One region of the Arthrobacter ginsengisoli genome, then DNA from elsewhere that is predicted to be linked to it. Evidence: riboswitches for the same ligand, from Rfam matches in the RefSeq annotation. Region 1 holds a riboswitch; each other region holds the start of a gene.

The links. Region 1 has a riboswitch for cyclic di-AMP ahead of J2X01_RS18560 (M23 family metallopeptidase). Riboswitches for the same ligand answer to the same signal wherever they lie in the genome.
Region 2: another riboswitch for cyclic di-AMP. It lies ahead of J2X01_RS01310 (C40 family peptidase); the one in region 1 lies ahead of J2X01_RS18560 (M23 family metallopeptidase).
Region 3: another riboswitch for cyclic di-AMP. It lies ahead of J2X01_RS14845 (aggregation-promoting factor C-terminal-like domain-containing protein); the one in region 1 lies ahead of J2X01_RS18560 (M23 family metallopeptidase).

What each region holds. Positions count from the first base shown of each region.
Region 1 covers NZ_JAVDVQ010000023.1:38,335-43,338, forward strand. The annotation lists gene mobA (molybdenum cofactor guanylyltransferase) at 1-70, opposite strand, end outside; gene J2X01_RS18550 (HNH endonuclease) at 158-658, opposite strand; gene J2X01_RS18555 (NlpC/P60 family protein) at 898-1,644, opposite strand; cyclic di-AMP (ydaO/yuaA leader) riboswitch at 1,954-2,123, opposite strand; gene J2X01_RS18560 (M23 family metallopeptidase) at 2,260-3,078, opposite strand; cyclic di-AMP (ydaO/yuaA leader) riboswitch at 3,084-3,299, opposite strand; gene J2X01_RS18565 (iron-dependent transcriptional repressor DtxR) at 3,445-4,140, opposite strand; gene serC (phosphoserine transaminase) at 4,406-5,004, shown strand, end outside.
Region 2 covers NZ_JAVDVQ010000001.1:278,629-283,632, reverse strand. The annotation lists gene J2X01_RS01330 (HNH endonuclease) at 1-425, opposite strand, end outside; gene J2X01_RS01325 (DNA alkylation repair protein) at 729-1,394, shown strand; gene J2X01_RS01320 (alpha/beta fold hydrolase) at 1,422-2,168, shown strand; gene J2X01_RS01315 (hypothetical protein) at 2,217-2,486, opposite strand; cyclic di-AMP (ydaO/yuaA leader) riboswitch at 2,931-3,100, shown strand; gene J2X01_RS01310 (C40 family peptidase) at 3,105-3,839, shown strand; gene J2X01_RS01305 (dihydrofolate reductase family protein) at 3,894-4,481, opposite strand; gene J2X01_RS01300 (serine hydrolase) at 4,691-5,004, shown strand, end outside.
Region 3 covers NZ_JAVDVQ010000013.1:47,131-52,134, reverse strand. The annotation lists gene J2X01_RS14855 (response regulator transcription factor) at 1-371, shown strand, start outside; gene J2X01_RS14850 (sensor histidine kinase) at 375-2,006, shown strand; cyclic di-AMP (ydaO/yuaA leader) riboswitch at 2,111-2,270, shown strand; gene J2X01_RS14845 (aggregation-promoting factor C-terminal-like domain-containing protein) at 2,269-3,027, shown strand; gene J2X01_RS14840 (VOC family protein) at 3,076-3,453, opposite strand; gene upp (uracil phosphoribosyltransferase) at 3,549-4,184, opposite strand; gene J2X01_RS14830 (phosphatase PAP2 family protein) at 4,197-5,004, opposite strand, start outside.

The DNA of each region.
Region 1 (5,004 bases):
GGCCGGACTTGGGCACGCCGCCCAGGCGGGATGACCTCCCCCCGGCGAGTATGACAGCATCAAATTCCACCGGCCCAGCCTAGCGCGGTCCGGGCCGGGACGCCGCCATGCCGGGTGCCGGCCCCGGCGCGGGCCGGGGGCAGACCGGACGGCCCGTTCAGGCAGCAGATTCCGGCAGCAGGAACGGGTCCCAGGCCGGCGTCGGCTTCTCCAGTTCCTTGATCTGCCACGTCGTGCCCCGTGGCGGCGCCGGGCTGAAGCTCAGCTTCCATCCCATTTCTCCCGGCGTGTGGTCGCCTTTGGCGTTGTTGCACCGCAGGCAGGCAGCAACGAGGTTTTCCCAGGAATCCGCACCGCCCCTGGATTTGGGCTGGACATGATCGATGGTGTGGGCCGCCTTCCCGCAGTACGCGCACCGGTGTCCGTCCCGGCGGAGCACGCCGCGGCGGCTGACGGCCGTTATCGTGTTGTACCGGGGCCTGATGTAGCGATTCAGCAGAATCACCGAGGGCCGGCCAAGGACGTCCTGCGGTCCAACGACAGGATCGTCGCCTTCCGCCACGACGCTGGCCTTTCCGGTCAGCACAAGCACGAGTGCCCGGCGGAAGGTGACAACCGCCAGCGGTTCATATCCAGCATTCAGAACGAGAGTGCGCATCCGCATACCTCTTCACGGCCGCACCCGCCAGGGGCACGAGGGCCGGCTGCCCTCTGCATGGTCGGGCTATGGACAAAACAAGAGTAAACACGGAGGTGCCGATTCACCGAATATTTTTCCTCGGCCGCGGGCCTGGTCGGCGAAAGTTCAGGGTTAGCGGCCAAAATTCACGTTGCGGCAATGCAAAAGGACCCCCGCCAAACGGCGGGGGTCCTTTTGCGTTGCTGTTGGCTGTGGTCTTAGCCGCCGACGCGGATGAAGACCGGGCCGGAGCCGACGTTGACGGTCTGCAGGGACGTGGTCCCACCGTTCCAGCCCCCGTGAACGGCCATGCCGTTGCCGACGTAGACAGCGATGTGGGCCATGCCCGAGCCGCCGTTCTGGTAGTACGCGAGGTCGCCGGAGCGTGCCTCGCCGGCGCTCACGGTGCGGCCGAGGGACAGGTAACCTGCCGGCCAGCCGTGGTAGTTGATGCCCGCAGCAGCCAGCGCGTTCGTGGCGAGGGCGGTGCAGTCCTGGCCAACACCGATCTGGGCGTAGGCGGCCGCGGCGATCGTCGCGCCCATGCCGCTGGCAACGGCGGGTGCCTTGGTGCCGGAGGTTGCGGTGGCGCCGGTGCCGGCGGTCTGGGCCGTGGAGGAATCCTGGACCTGTACGACCGGCTTCGGAGCCTCGACGACGGGGGCCGGGGAGGTGGTGACTGCAGGCTTCTCGTAGGAGATTGCGATAGTGGAGGCAGCCGAGATAGTGGCCGGGGAAGCCGCCTGGACCTCGAGCGTGGAAGCCGAGGTGGATTCGCGCTGGACGTTGGCCTCAGCAGCGTTGGCTGCGATACCGCTGGTCAGGACGAGGCCGGAGGCCGCAGCAATAACGGCGGCCGAGCGGCCCATGCCGCCGGCGTTGTCGCCGACAGCTTTGGCAATGACGGCCAGCGAGTTGGTCTTGGTGACCTCGGCGCGGTGCCGTGCGTTTGCACGAGTAGTCATTAAGTTCTCTCTTTCGTGATCCTGGGTCCGCGCTTTTTGGGCGCGGGCTGAGGACGCTCCGGCATCTTGGGGGTACGCCGGATCGCCCCGAAATGGGTTACTTAGCGAAGGGTGTACTGCGAAGACGCGCCAAAAGCGGGAACTGCGTGCAGGTGCTTGGCCTGCGGGCCGGACTCAGCAGAGATTGAGTCGGCGGCACGGAATCCGTTCCGGGCACCGGCAAGGGCGACACGGAGATTGGATTCCAGCGGGCTCGTAAGAGCCGCGCAAGCGCGGTGACGCGCAGCATTGTGGCGTGAAGACACGAAAGTAGCCTCTCCCAATGCCTGCGAGGTGAGCTGTCGGATTCGGATGGGAGTCAACCGGCCGCGCTGCTTCCTGGGAAGCGTTGCGACTTAACCCCAAGGCCTTCTTACGAAGACCAAAATTGGTTCCCCCGCCCCTGCCAGACGATGTAATGCGAACGGACCTTGAGCGGTGGCAGAGCTAGGCAATCCACTCAAGAGCGCCAACTTCGGAAAAGTTGGCGTAGCTCAAACCTACAACAGTTGGGACTCGATGTCACATTCAGATCACGGCGTGTCAAAGGAATGCGAGAGCGTCCGATCAGCTTTGTTAAAGCCAGCCGGTCGGGTCAACGACTTCGCCGTTGACCATGACTTCAAAGTGAAGATGGCAGCCTGTGGAGGCGCCGGTGGTGCCGCTCATCGCCACGACATCGCCGCGGGAGACCTGCTGGCCCACCTTGACGGTGGCTGACGACAGGTGGTTGTAGGTGGTCTCCAGGCCGTTGCCGTGGTCGACCACCACCCGGTTTCCGCCACCGTAGGGATGCCAGCCGGTGAAGGTCACGGTGCCGCTCGCGGCCGCATGGACGGCGGTGCCGCACTGGGCGGCGTAGTCCTGGCCGCGGTGGAACTCCCCGGAGCCGCCCGTGATGGGGCTGACGCGGTATCCGAACGGCGACGCGGTTTTCAACTGGTCAAGGGGTGCCCCGAGGCTGCCCGCGGAGGCCGCTCGGGTAATCGAGCCGACGGACTGGGCGCTGAGCAACTCCTTGAGCTTTCCGTCCGGGTCGCCCTGCGTCGTGACGGAGGTGCGGCTGAAGTCGATCTTGGCCTCTGCGGCGGTGACGTCCGGCTGGACCGCGGCGGAGATGGAGCCGGCAGCGGAGCCGTCCGTGGCCATGACGGGGCCCGTGGCGGGGACCGTGACAGTGAGGACCAGTCCCGTGGCGGCCAGGGCGATGCCGGCCTTTTGCCCTACGCCGCTGGCGGCGGCGAAGTCAGTTACCTGGCGGAACGGGCTGCGCCGGCCCCGGCGTTCGTCACGGTGCGCGTCGCGTGGGCGGTCAGCCAGGACGGCGACGGCCGGACGGGGCTCCGGAGCGGGACCGGTCGCACGACGGCGGCCCCTGGCGGTCTGGGTGGTCAAAAAACGGTTCCTCTCTGGAGAGCCTGCGGAGTTAGCTGTCGGATTCGGGTCAGAGAGATCAAAGACCCGGTCCGCCGTAGCAAGCATCCAGGCACAGAGGCATCCAAAAGAGTCCCTCGGTGGAATGTGCTTGCCGCTGACGGACTTCACCCCAAGGCTGTAGAACAGCCGGAAGTGGTTCCCCCGCCCCTGCCAGAAAGGTGGTTCTGCGACTGATCCGCTGGCAGAGCTCGGCTTCGGATCAGGTAACGCTTTGGTATCGGTACTAGTGACCAACTATAGGCGATTAAGCCGCCCAGAGATAAATCCGTTATCCAGCCTGTGCACAACTCATGGGTCGTCCCATGACCGGCCAGTTAATGGCGACTAATCGACGGTGACAAAGACGTGGGCTGCAACCTCAGGCGGCAGCTCCAGTGCGCCTTCGATGTCCGGCACGCGCACCGAGATGTACTCCCCCACCCGCTCCAGCGACACGGATGCGCCCGGGCGGATGCCGCCCTCGTCGAGCTGGACGAGCAGTTCCGGTTCCACCTGGATGGGCTCGGCGAGCCGGCTGACCCTGACCCGGGAATCCGGGCCGTAGCCGGCCATGGCCTCCAGCAGGTTCACGACGCCGCCCGCGTGGGGCTGGGAAGGCAGGCCGCCCAGTTCGGCGAGGCCGGGAATCGGGTTGCCATAGGGCGAGACGGTGGGGTGGTTGAGCAGTTCGAAGATCCGCCGCTCCACGCGTTCGCTCATAACGTGTTCCCAGCGGCAGGCTTCCTCATGGACGTACGCCCAGTCGAGCCCAATCACGTCGGCGAGCAGCCGCTCGGCCAGCCGGTGCTTGCGCATCACTTCGATGGCACGTTTCCGGCCGGTTTCGGTCAGTTCAAGGTGCCGGTCGCCGGAAACAACCACCAGTCCGTCGCGCTCCATGCGTCCAATGGTCTGGGAAACAGTCGGGCCGGAGTGGCGCAGCCGCTCGGCGATCCGGGCGCGGAGGGCAACGATGTTTTCTTCTTCAAGTTCAAGAATGGTCCGGAGATACATCTCGGTTGTATCGATCAGATCCGTCATTCAGCTCAGCTCCTCGAGCGCCGTCCTTGCATGATTCCCACCGTACCGCGTGCTGCTGGCGCCCTGGCGGGGTCCGCCGTACGTTCGCAGGCCAGCTTAGCCTATTTTGAATTACTCCGGATAATCTCAGTGACCGGACTGTGACGGTGGCTTTTGCCTCCCCCGCCGGGGAGTCAGGCAGAATGAAACGGTGGCTTCGCCGCAGCCACCCTGACGGGCCACCTCCCGAACCGCACCTAAGAACCTGCCGAAAATTGGAGCCACAGTGAGTGACACGAGCATCACGATTCCCGCAAACCTCCTGCCCAAGGACGGCCGGTTCGGCGCCGGGCCCTCCAAGGTCCGCCCGGAACAGCTGTCGGCCCTCGCCGCGGCATCCAAGCTCCTGGGCACCTCCCACCGCCAGGCGCCGGTCAAGAACCTCGTGGGATCGGTCCGGACCGGGCTTAGCGAGTTCTTCCGGGCCCCCGAGGGCTACGAGGTCATTCTCGGCGTCGGCGGGTCCACCGCTTTCTGGGACATCGCCAGTTTCGGCCTGGTCGAGAACAAGGCACAGCACTTGTCCTTCGGCGAGTTTGGCTCGAAGTTCGCCGCGGCCACCAACAAGGCGCCGTTCCTGGCGGACTCCTCCATCATCAAATCCGAGCCGGGCACCCGCCCGGCGGCCCGGGCCGAGGCCGGCGTCGACGTCTACGCCTGGCCCCAGAACGAGACGTCCACGGGCGTGGCCGCTCCGGTCCAGCGGGTGGCCGGTGCCGATGCCGGGTCCCTGGTCCTGGTTGATGCCACCTCGGCGGCCGGCGGGCTGGACGTCGACGTCGCCGAGACCGACGTTTACTACTTCGCCCCGCAGAAGAACTTCGC
Region 2 (5,004 bases), on a different contig from region 1:
TCCACGGCGGCCCGGTCCGCCGCGGACAGGCACGCGGTTTCGCGCACCAAAAGGGTGGCGCGCCATTCGTTGAGCTGGCCGGTGTCCAGGGCGGCGAGGGTGTGGGGCATTTCGGTGACGAGGGCTTTGGCCAGGCCCAGGAGCCGGCCGCCGCGGGCCGGGGATTCCCGCCTTGCGAGGGCGAGCTGCGCGGCGACGCCGGCGCCCAGCTCCGCGGCCGGCATCCCGGTCTCGGCTTGTTCGCGGCGCTGGAGCAGGTCGAAGTCGACCGCGAGCCGGGCCTGGCGGGCCGACAGGGCAGACTTCCGGTCTTCCAGGGCCCGGATTTCAGCAATCAGAGACGCACCCTCGGCGCAGGGCCGGACCGCGGCCAGGGAGCGGGCCACGCCGGTGACCGCCACCCCGCCAGTTGCTGCCGGAGCCATCTTGGGCCCCTGGTTGCCGTCCACAGACCCATTGAACCTCGGGGCCCCGACATTTAAGGCGCCCGTGGATCCAGTGGCCGCGGCGGCGGCGGCCTTCAGCTCCTCGACTTCGGCGGGCTGGCCGATCAGCCCGGCACCCTCGGCGGAGGGCCGGACCGCGGCCAGGGAGCGGGCCACGCCGGGGACCGCCACACCGCCTGCTGCTGCCGGAGCCATCCCGGGCCCCTGATTGCCGTCCATGGAAACAGGCTATCGGGCACCTGCGACAACATACCGGCCTGAGCCATGCGGAAGAATGACTCCATGAGCGATGCCGGCGAATTCATAGACTTGGCGCTGCAGCGTGAGTCGTCCTGGAGCCGCGCCGCGGAAGCTGAGTCAAGGCACGGCAGCGATCACCGCTACTACGGCGCGTCCGTCGGAGCCGTGCGCGGAACGGTCCGCGACGCCCACCGCCGCCACCCGGAACTGACGCACGACGACATCACGGCGCTGAGCTCCGAATTGTGGGAGGTGCCGGTTTTCGAGCGCCGCCTCGCCGCCGTCGTGCTCCTGCAGTCCAGCGTCCGCCTGCTGACCAACACCGACCTGACCCGGATCGAAGGCTTCGTGCGGAGCGCACGGTTGGGTGCCCTGGTCGATCCGCTCGCCGTGGACGTCGTCGGCCCGCTGGTCGCAGGCCTCGACGTCGTGGCGCGGGTGCGTGCGGACAGTGTCCTGGACCGGTGGGTGCGGGATCCCGACGACTGGCTGCGTCGAGCCGCACTGCTGGCCCCGCTGCGCGATCTCCGTGCCGGCGCGGGGGACTGGTCCCGGTTCGTGCGCCACGCCCGCTCGGTGCTGGCGGCGGCGCCGCAGCGTGATGACGGGCGCGACGGCGGCAAGGTCGCCGAGCGCGCCGTCGCCGCCGACGCGGTCTCCCTCGTGCTTGCCGAGATGGCACGGCACCGGCCGGACCTGGAATTCTGACCGCACCGGCTCTGGAAGACTGGCGATATGACGGCAAAGTCCGAAGGGAAACGTCCTACCCTCGTGTTCATTCACGGCGGCGGAGTTGGACCGTGGATGTGGGCGGAGCAAAATGCCAGCTTCGCTCGTGATTTCACTGTCCTTACCCCTTGTCTTCCGGGGCATCATCCGCAGGGCGATGGCACCTTTTCCACGCACGCCGGAGCCGCAGATGCAGTCGCACACGAGGTCGGCCTTTTGGAACGAGCCCGCCCGGTCACTGTCATTGGCTTTTCCCTTGGCGGTCAGATCGCGATCCAGCTGGCAGCGTCCTACCCTGAGCATGTCGAGCGCCTCGTGGTGGTCAGCTCCCTTCTGAGCCCGTGGCGCGGAGCAGCGGCTCTCAGCCTGCTCGCCGCGGCTTCCGCACCGCTGTGCCGGAACCGCCGCTTCGCCAGCGCCCAGGCGGCTCAACTCGGCATTCCCCTAACCAGGTTCGAGGACTACTACGTCTTATCGCGGTCTATATCCGCCGGAACGCTCAAGCGCCTAATACATGCCAATTTCTCGTTCGTCGTTCCTCCTGAGGCTTTGGGCTCTTCACGGCCGGCGATCCTGATGGCCGGTGACAAGGAGGACACCCGGCTCTTGCGCGGATTGGAAGACCACCAGGCGAAATTCCGGAACTGCACACTACAGGTCCACCAGGGCGTGGGGCACGGAATGCCTTTCACTCATCCCGGGCTGTTCAATTCCTCCCTTCACCAATGGCTGGACTCCACCGGGGCGGCCTAACAACGACGTCAGAGGCAAACCTCCCTGGCGTCGCTGGAAAGGTTGCGGTCAGCTGCCCGGGCGGCGCTCCACGACGGCGTAGGCCTTTTCGTCGAAGAACTCCCAATCGGTGATCACCATAAAGCCGAGGGCGTCCACCCGGTCATTCAGGACGTGGACGTCGAATCCGCCGTCGCGGGGCTCGGCGTCCCACGTGGACACATGGATTTCCCCGTTTTCCAGGACCAACAGTTCGGTATTGACGTTGAAGTCCTCCGGCCGCTGATTGCTCAGCTGGCAGATGGCGACACAGTGCCTGGCGGCTTCAGGGCTGTTCATTTTCGGGCCTCCGCTTGCGGGAACGGTGATGGCATCATCCTATGCCTGGGGTGGCGTCCGCCGCGGGTTGCGTGATTCCGGAAGCGGTCACCGGAACCGGGTCCTACGAACACATCGACGACCCGCTGGAACCTCGGGCACCGCCGGCCTTCTGGGATTAAGATCACACTTTCACCGGGCGTTTCCGGCATCGGAATGATGGGCGGCGAGCGCCGCTGCTCTGGGGCGGCAATGTGAGTCTGACCTGCGGGAATCGGAGCTTGACCCTCCCCGGGAGGGGACCTGGAGCCTCACTCCTGGGTGTCAGCCTCGGGACCCCCGCCAACCGCTCCGGCAGTTACCTCAATGTGACTTGTCGTGATCATTCCGTTACCGTTGAAGCGTGCCTGTTGTTTCCGAGACAGGCTCTCCCCAGCCGATTGCCTAACTCTGCCGCGGCGTGGGGATAACTCGCAGCAACGTCCGGCAGAGACGGGGAAACCACTTTTGACCCGCTGTTCTCCAGGGGTCTTGGGGTGAAGCCGCACGGCCCGCCATCGTCGGGCCCGAGTGTGCGGCCGGGTGCCTCCCATCCGAATCCGACAGCTCACCTCGCAGGCATTGGGAGAGGCTCCTTTAATGACTTTTAGCAATACCCGTGCGCCCAAACACGCCGCCGTTCGCAGCAACCGCCGCACCGCCGGCACCATCGGCCGCCAGGCCGCAGTACTCGTAGCCGCTTCCGGAATGGTGCTTAGCGGCGCCATGGCCGCCAACGCCGCCGATGCTCCAACCCAGCGCGACGCCGCCCCGGCGTCGTCCGTCGACATCCAGGGCCAGGTCTCCGCGCCGGTCATGGCGGACTCCGCCGTCCAGATCACCTTCGAGCGCCCGGCCGTTGAGACTGCCCCGGCTCCCGTGGTGGAGGCGCCCAAGCCCGTAGCCGCTCCGAAGGCCCCGGCAGCACCGGCCGCGGCCCCCGCAGCACCGGCGGCCGCCAAGGCGACCGTCAAGGTCCAGGCCGCTCCCGCCGCTGCGCCTGCCCCGGCGGCCGGTGGAGTCAACGCCACCCTGCTGTCCGTGGCCTATGGCCAGATCGGCATCACGCAGGACTGCACCGCCATGGTGGAGAAGGCCCTGAACGCCGCCGGCATCCCGGTCGGTAACATCGGCCCGCAGGCCTTCCTGAAATACGGCAAGGTAGTCGCAGCACCCCTGCCCGGCGACATCATCGTCCAGTCCGGCCACGTTGCCATCTACGCCGGTAACGGCCAGGCCATCAGTGGCGGCATGAACGGCGTGAACGCCACTATGGCGCACCCGCTGTCCTGGCTGACCGCCACGGGCCCCGTGACGTTCGTCCGCGCCGGCTAGCAGTACCGCCAGCGCACAGAAGGCCGGTCGATCGGTTGCCTTGGGGGCAGTGGATCACCGGCCTTCTGCCTGCCCGGTGTCCGGCTCCGCCGCGTACCGCAGCAGCACCACACCGTTGCCGAAGGTGCGGGTCTCCAGCAGCCGGAGCGGCGTCATGTCTTCCATCTGCTGGAACAGCGGCTTGCCGCGCCCGACCAGCACCGGGTGCACATAGATCCGGTACTCGTCGATCAGGCCGAGCCGCCGGAAGGCCGCCGCGAGATCGGCACCGCCAAGTGCGAGGTCGCCGCCGGGCTGTTCCTTGAGCCTGGCGACGTCCTCGGCGACGACGTCGCGCACCACCTCGGTGTTCCAATCCGCCGTCACCAGGGTCCTGGAGTAGACAATCTTCGGCATGTCCCGCCAGATTCCCGCGAACTCGGCCTCCGGGGCGGAGCTTGAGGGGTCCTGGTCCGCAGTCGGCCAGTATCCGGCCATCAGTTCATAGGTGACCCGGCCGTCGAGGAAGGCTCCCATGGTCCGGAGCAGCTCGTTGAAGTGGCTGTGCAGTTCTTCATCGACCCGGTGCCAGCTCAGGTCCCGGTCCGGACCCTCCATGAATCCGTCCAATGACACCTGCATCATCAGAATGACCTTGCGCATTGAGGACTCCTTCGCCGGGCTGCCAGGTTCCAGCGTACGTGATCCAGCTCCTACGGGCGCGCCCTCTTGCGCTAGGCTGAGCCCGGGGCAGAATAAGGAAACTGAAGCCGTACCGCGTTCCCAATTTGAGAAGGACAACCATGCCTGCGAACCAGCCTGTGGCGTCAGCCGACGTTGCGTCTCCTTCGATGTTCCGGCGATGAGTCCCGATGGATTCCTGGGGTTCGGGCCGGCATTACAGCAGCGGCCGACATACACGTGAGCCGGCCCGGGGCGCCGGGCGGGGCCTGCCGGGGCTTCTGGGCGGGATCCGCCCGCAGTTCCTGATTGTGCTGGTCGCCGTCCTGGGCCTGGTCTCCGCCGCGACCGTGTACGCCACCATCCAGGCCCGGCCACCGCTGGATGCCGATGCGCCGCCGGCCACGTCAGCGTCCGCAACAGCAGTCGCGGCCAACCCGCTGTCCGCCACCGGAACAGCACCGCCCGCGGCAGTCACAGCACCGCCGTCAGCAGCCGCAGTCCC
Region 3 (5,004 bases), on a different contig from region 1:
TCAGCATGGAGGAAGTGCTCCTGCGGCTGCACCGGCTGGTCCAGCGTTCCGGGGTGGCTGCGATGGATACAGCCGAACTCGTCGTCGGGGATCTCGTCCTGAATGTCGATACGAGGGAGGTCCGGCGGGCGGGTGAAGAACTCCACCTCACGGCCACCCAGTTCGAACTGCTGCGTTACCTCATGGAGAACCCGAAACGTGTCGTCAGCAAGGCCCAGATCCTGGACCGGGTGTGGGACTACGACTTTGGCGGCCAGGCCAACATCGTGGAGCTCTACATCTCCTACCTTCGCAAGAAGGTCGATGCCAACCACCCGCCCATGATCCACACGGTGCGCGGCGCCGGCTATGTCCTGAAGCCGGCGGACTGATCCGTGCATGAACGCTCCGGCGGAATCCGCCCCTCCGGGCTCAGCTGGCGCAACCCGTCCACCTGGCACCTGCGCACCCGGCTCGTCCTCGTGGCCATGGCCCTGCTCGTGGCGATCTGCGGTGCCGTCGGCGTCGTCAGCTATGCCTCGATGAACGTCTTCCTGACCAGACAGCTCGACACGCAGCTGGAGCAGGCAGCGGTCCGGGCCCGCGACTTTGGCCGCTCCGGCGGCCGCGGCGATCCCCTGGAGGCACGGGGCCAGGGAATTGGCACCCTGAATGCCCGGATCGTGGAGGATTCCGTCCGCAGTGCCGGCTTCCTCGCTGAGGATGCCACCCGAAAGTCCCTCACGGACGAAGACGACGCCGTACTCCTCAAACTCACCCCCCGGACGGCGCCGGTGGACCGGACGCTGTCCGCCGGGGCCTACCGGCTGGTAGCGGCCGAGTCCCCGGACGGCGCCGTGATAGTGACCGGGTTGCCGCTTGCGGAGAAGCAGAACACACTGGCCTCCCTGGTCTGGACCATGGTGCTTGTGTCCGCCGGCGGCCTCGTCGTGATCGGCCTCGCCGGAACGGCGCTGATCCGCCGTACCATGAAGCCGCTCGACCAGCTTTCCGAGGTGGCGACCCAGGTCTCCCGCCTGCCGCTCGACGCCGGCGAAGTGGGACTTGCCATGCGCGTTCCGGCGTCCGCAGCACACCTGGGAACCGAGGTGGGCAGCGTCGGGCATGCCCTGAACCTGATGCTGGACAATGTGTCCAACGCGCTGGAGGCCAGGCACAAGAGCGAGATGAAAGTCCGCCAGTTCGTCGCGGATGCCTCGCATGAGCTGCGCACGCCGCTGACCGCCATCCGCGGCTACACCGAGCTGATGCGGATGACCGAGCACTTCACCCCCGACGGCGAGAAATCCCTCGCCCGGGTGCAGAGCCAGTCCGAGCGGATGACAACCCTGGTGGAGGACCTGCTTCTGCTCGCCCGGCTGGATGAGGGCCAGCCGCTGAAGCTCAGCGAGGTGGATCTCACCCAGCTGGCCGTCGAGACCGTAAGTGATGAGAAGGTCATGGCACCGGACCGGGTCTGGCACCTGGAGCTCCCGGAGGAGCCCGTGGTGGTCCGCGGCGACGCGACCCAGCTCCACCAGGTGCTGGCCAACCTGCTCTCCAATGCGCGAAAGCACACCGGACCGGGCACGACGGTCGTGACCGGTGTGAAGCTCATGCCGGACGGAACCGCCGTGGTGACGGTGACGGACAACGGCCCCGGAATCGCCCCCGAGTTCGTGGACCGCGTCTTTGCGCGTTTCACCCGCGCGGACGCCTCCCGGAAGAATCCGGTGGCCGTCACGACGCAGGCACTCGGGCGGCGGCCCCTCCCCAGCCTTCCGCTTCATCCGCCGCGTTCGCCGTCGGCTGCTCCCGAGGGCGCTGCCCCTGTTACCAGCGCCTCCGCCGAAGGAACCAGCGGGCTGGGGTTGTCCATCGTGCAGTCGATTACTGCGGCCCATGGCGGGACCGTCAGCGTAACGTCGGTCCCCGGACGGACGGAGTTCACCGTGCGCCTGCCGGCAGCGCCGACCGCGCCAGAGGACGAGCCGGAGAGGTTGCAAGACGCCACGCCGCCATCGTGATCTCCGTTACCGAAATGTGACTTAGGCGCCCGGGTCCTGTACGGTCTTCAGGGTGCGGCCATCACTGGGCCCGCATATCCGGATGCACGCCAAGCTCTGCCGCCTCCCGGATTCCGCTGCACCAGGCAGAGGCGGGGGACCCAGAGTTCCCGGGCAATTTGCATCTTGCGCCCTTGGGGTGAAGCCGACACGTGAACTTCCGTGCGGCCGGGTGACCTCATCCGAACCCGACAGCTAACTCCGCAGGCGTTGAGAGGCGATCATGACTGATTTCAAGGCACAATCACGCCCTGACGGCGCTGCAGAAACGACCCGCTCCAAGCCGTCGCGCCACCGCGCAGACCCAGCCAAGCCCGCTTCGATGCGGGCCCGGTTTGCCGGCAAAATCGGATCCACCGGCCGCCGGGCTGCGGTTGTTGCCGCCGCCTGCGCGGTGATCGTGGGGGCCGGGGCCGCGGGACACGCGTCCGAAACAGCCGCCCGCAACACCCAGGCCGCCGCGACGGCGGATCCGTTGACGCACCTGGACTTTGAACGCGTCCGGGTCGCGAACCAGGCCGTGATCCCCACCGGTGGCGCCGCGGCCCCGTCCGCCGAGGTGAAGCCCGCCGAAGCACCCGCCCCGGCGGCTCCGCCGGCACCGGTCGCTGCCCCGGCCCCGGCCGCCGTGCCGGCTCCGGAGCCCGCACCGGCGCCCGCCCCCGTTGCCGTCAATGACCCTGCCGGCGCGCAGGCCTACGCCGCCGGCCAGCTGGGCTCCTACGGCTGGGCCGCCGGCCAGATGCAGTGCCTGATGAAGCTCTGGACCAAGGAATCGGACTGGGAGACGACTGCCACCAACCCGAGCAGCGGCGCCTACGGCGTGGTCCAGTCCCTGCCGGCAGAGAAGATGGCCAGCGCGGGCGCGGACTACCGGACCAACTACCGCACGCAGATTAACTGGGGCCTGAAGTACGTGAAGGACCGCTACGGCTCACCCTGCGGCGCCCTGAACTTCCACTACGCCAACAACTGGTACTAACAACTTCTGGTCTTTTTGCAGCCGGTCCGGCCTTCCCGAAGGGAAGATCTAGCCGCCACCGCGGTTGGGGATGTACTGCACTGCCCATTTGTTGCCGTCGGGATCGGCGAAATAGACGAAATGACCCCAGTCCTGGACATCGATGTCGCTGACGTCCACGCCGTTGTCCTTGAGCTGCTGGTGGGCCGCCCCGATATCGCTGACCACAAGCTGCATGCTGGGGGCGGTGCCGGGGGGCGCATCGCTGAGGCCCTCACCAATGGCGATCGAGCAGCCGGAGCCCGGCGGGGTCAGCTGAACGAAGCGGATGCCGTCCATCGGCCGCTCGTCGAAGTCGGCGTTGAAGCCCACCTTGTTGACGTAGAAATCCTTGGCGCGGTCCACATCGGACACCGGGACAAAGACAAGTTCAAGTTTCCAGTCCATGGGGCTCAGGCTAACCCGGGATGGTCTGTTCCGGAAGGAAAATTTCAACCCCGGGGGAACCGCCGCGGGGACGGGTCCCCGACCGAACGGCTGGCTTAGCCCGCCACGCCATAGAGGCGGTCGCCGGCGTCGCCCAGACCCGGGACGATGTAGGACTTTTCGTTGAGCTTCTCGTCGATCGAGGCGAGCACGATCGTCACGTTGGCGTCGGAGAGCTCTTCTTCCAGCTTCGCCAGGCCTTCCGGGGCGGCCAGCAGGCAGATGCAGGTGACGTCGGAGGCGCCGCGTTTGAAAAGGAATTTGATGGCCTCGCGCAGCGTGCCGCCGGTGGCGAGCATGGGATCGAGGACGAAGATCTGCCGGTCCGTGAGGTTCTCCGGGAGGCGCTCGGCGTAGGTGATGATGTCCAGGGTCTCTTCGTCGCGGGCCATGCCCAGGAAGCCGACCTCGGCGGTGGGGACCAGTTTGGTCATGCCCTCGAGCATGCCGAGCCCGGCCCGGAGAATCGGGACCACCAGCGGGGTTGGCTTGGTGAAGGCGGTGCCCACGGTGGTGCTGACGGGCGTCTCGATGGTCACCGGTTCGGTGCGGACTTCGCGGGTCGCCTCGTACGCCAGGAGCGTGACGAGTTCCTCGGTGAGCTGGCGGAAGACCGGCGACGGGGTGTTCTTGTCCCGCAGAACGGTGAGCTTATGGGCGACCAGCGGGTGGTCCACAACGAGAGTGCGCATGCGTCAAAACTATCACCCGGACGCTGGGGACCGTCCCGCAGGGCCGGGGGTATCGGCGTCGTTCGCGTCGGCCTGTGCAGTGCCGTCGGCAGGGCCGCCAGCATTGCCGGCGACGGCACCGTCATGGAGGTGTGCGGGATGCTCGAAGGTCGGCGCTTCGCCGGCACGTTCCCGGCGCCGCAGCACATGGAAGAACCGGTGCGCCAGGATCACAATCCCCACCCAGGCCAGCCCGATGCCCCACCCGACAATCACGTCGGTCATCCAGTGATGGCCCAGATAGACCCGGCTGAGGCCCATTGCGACGATGAAGATCACACCCGCGGCGATCAGGCCGATCCGGGCGCTGGTCCGTTTGATCTGCAGGCAGGCCAGATACACCACCAGGGCGATCACCACCGTGGTGTTCAGCGTGTGGCCGCTCGGGAACGACGGCGAGGTCTCGTAAGGCGGCACGGCGTCGGCATGGTCCGGGCGGACGCGGCCGATCATTTTCTTGCCCAGGGTTGTGGCAGTCACCGACACGGCGGCCGCGCCGCCGATCAGGATCAGCGGCCGCCAGCTCCGGGAGGTGAAGATCAGCAGCGCCGTCAGGATGCTGCCCAGGATGGGCATCCCGATGCCGCCGCCGATATTGGTGAACCCGGTGATAAAGGCGTCCAGGCCAGGGCTGCGCAACTGCTCCATGAACGCCAGTGTCGGCTTGTCCAGGTTCGCGAGGCCGGCGTCGTCCACGACGTCGTTGTAGACCTCGGCACTTAGCAGCGCCAGGAACACCACGATCACGCCGCCAATGAGCATGGTGATCCACAGCGCCGCG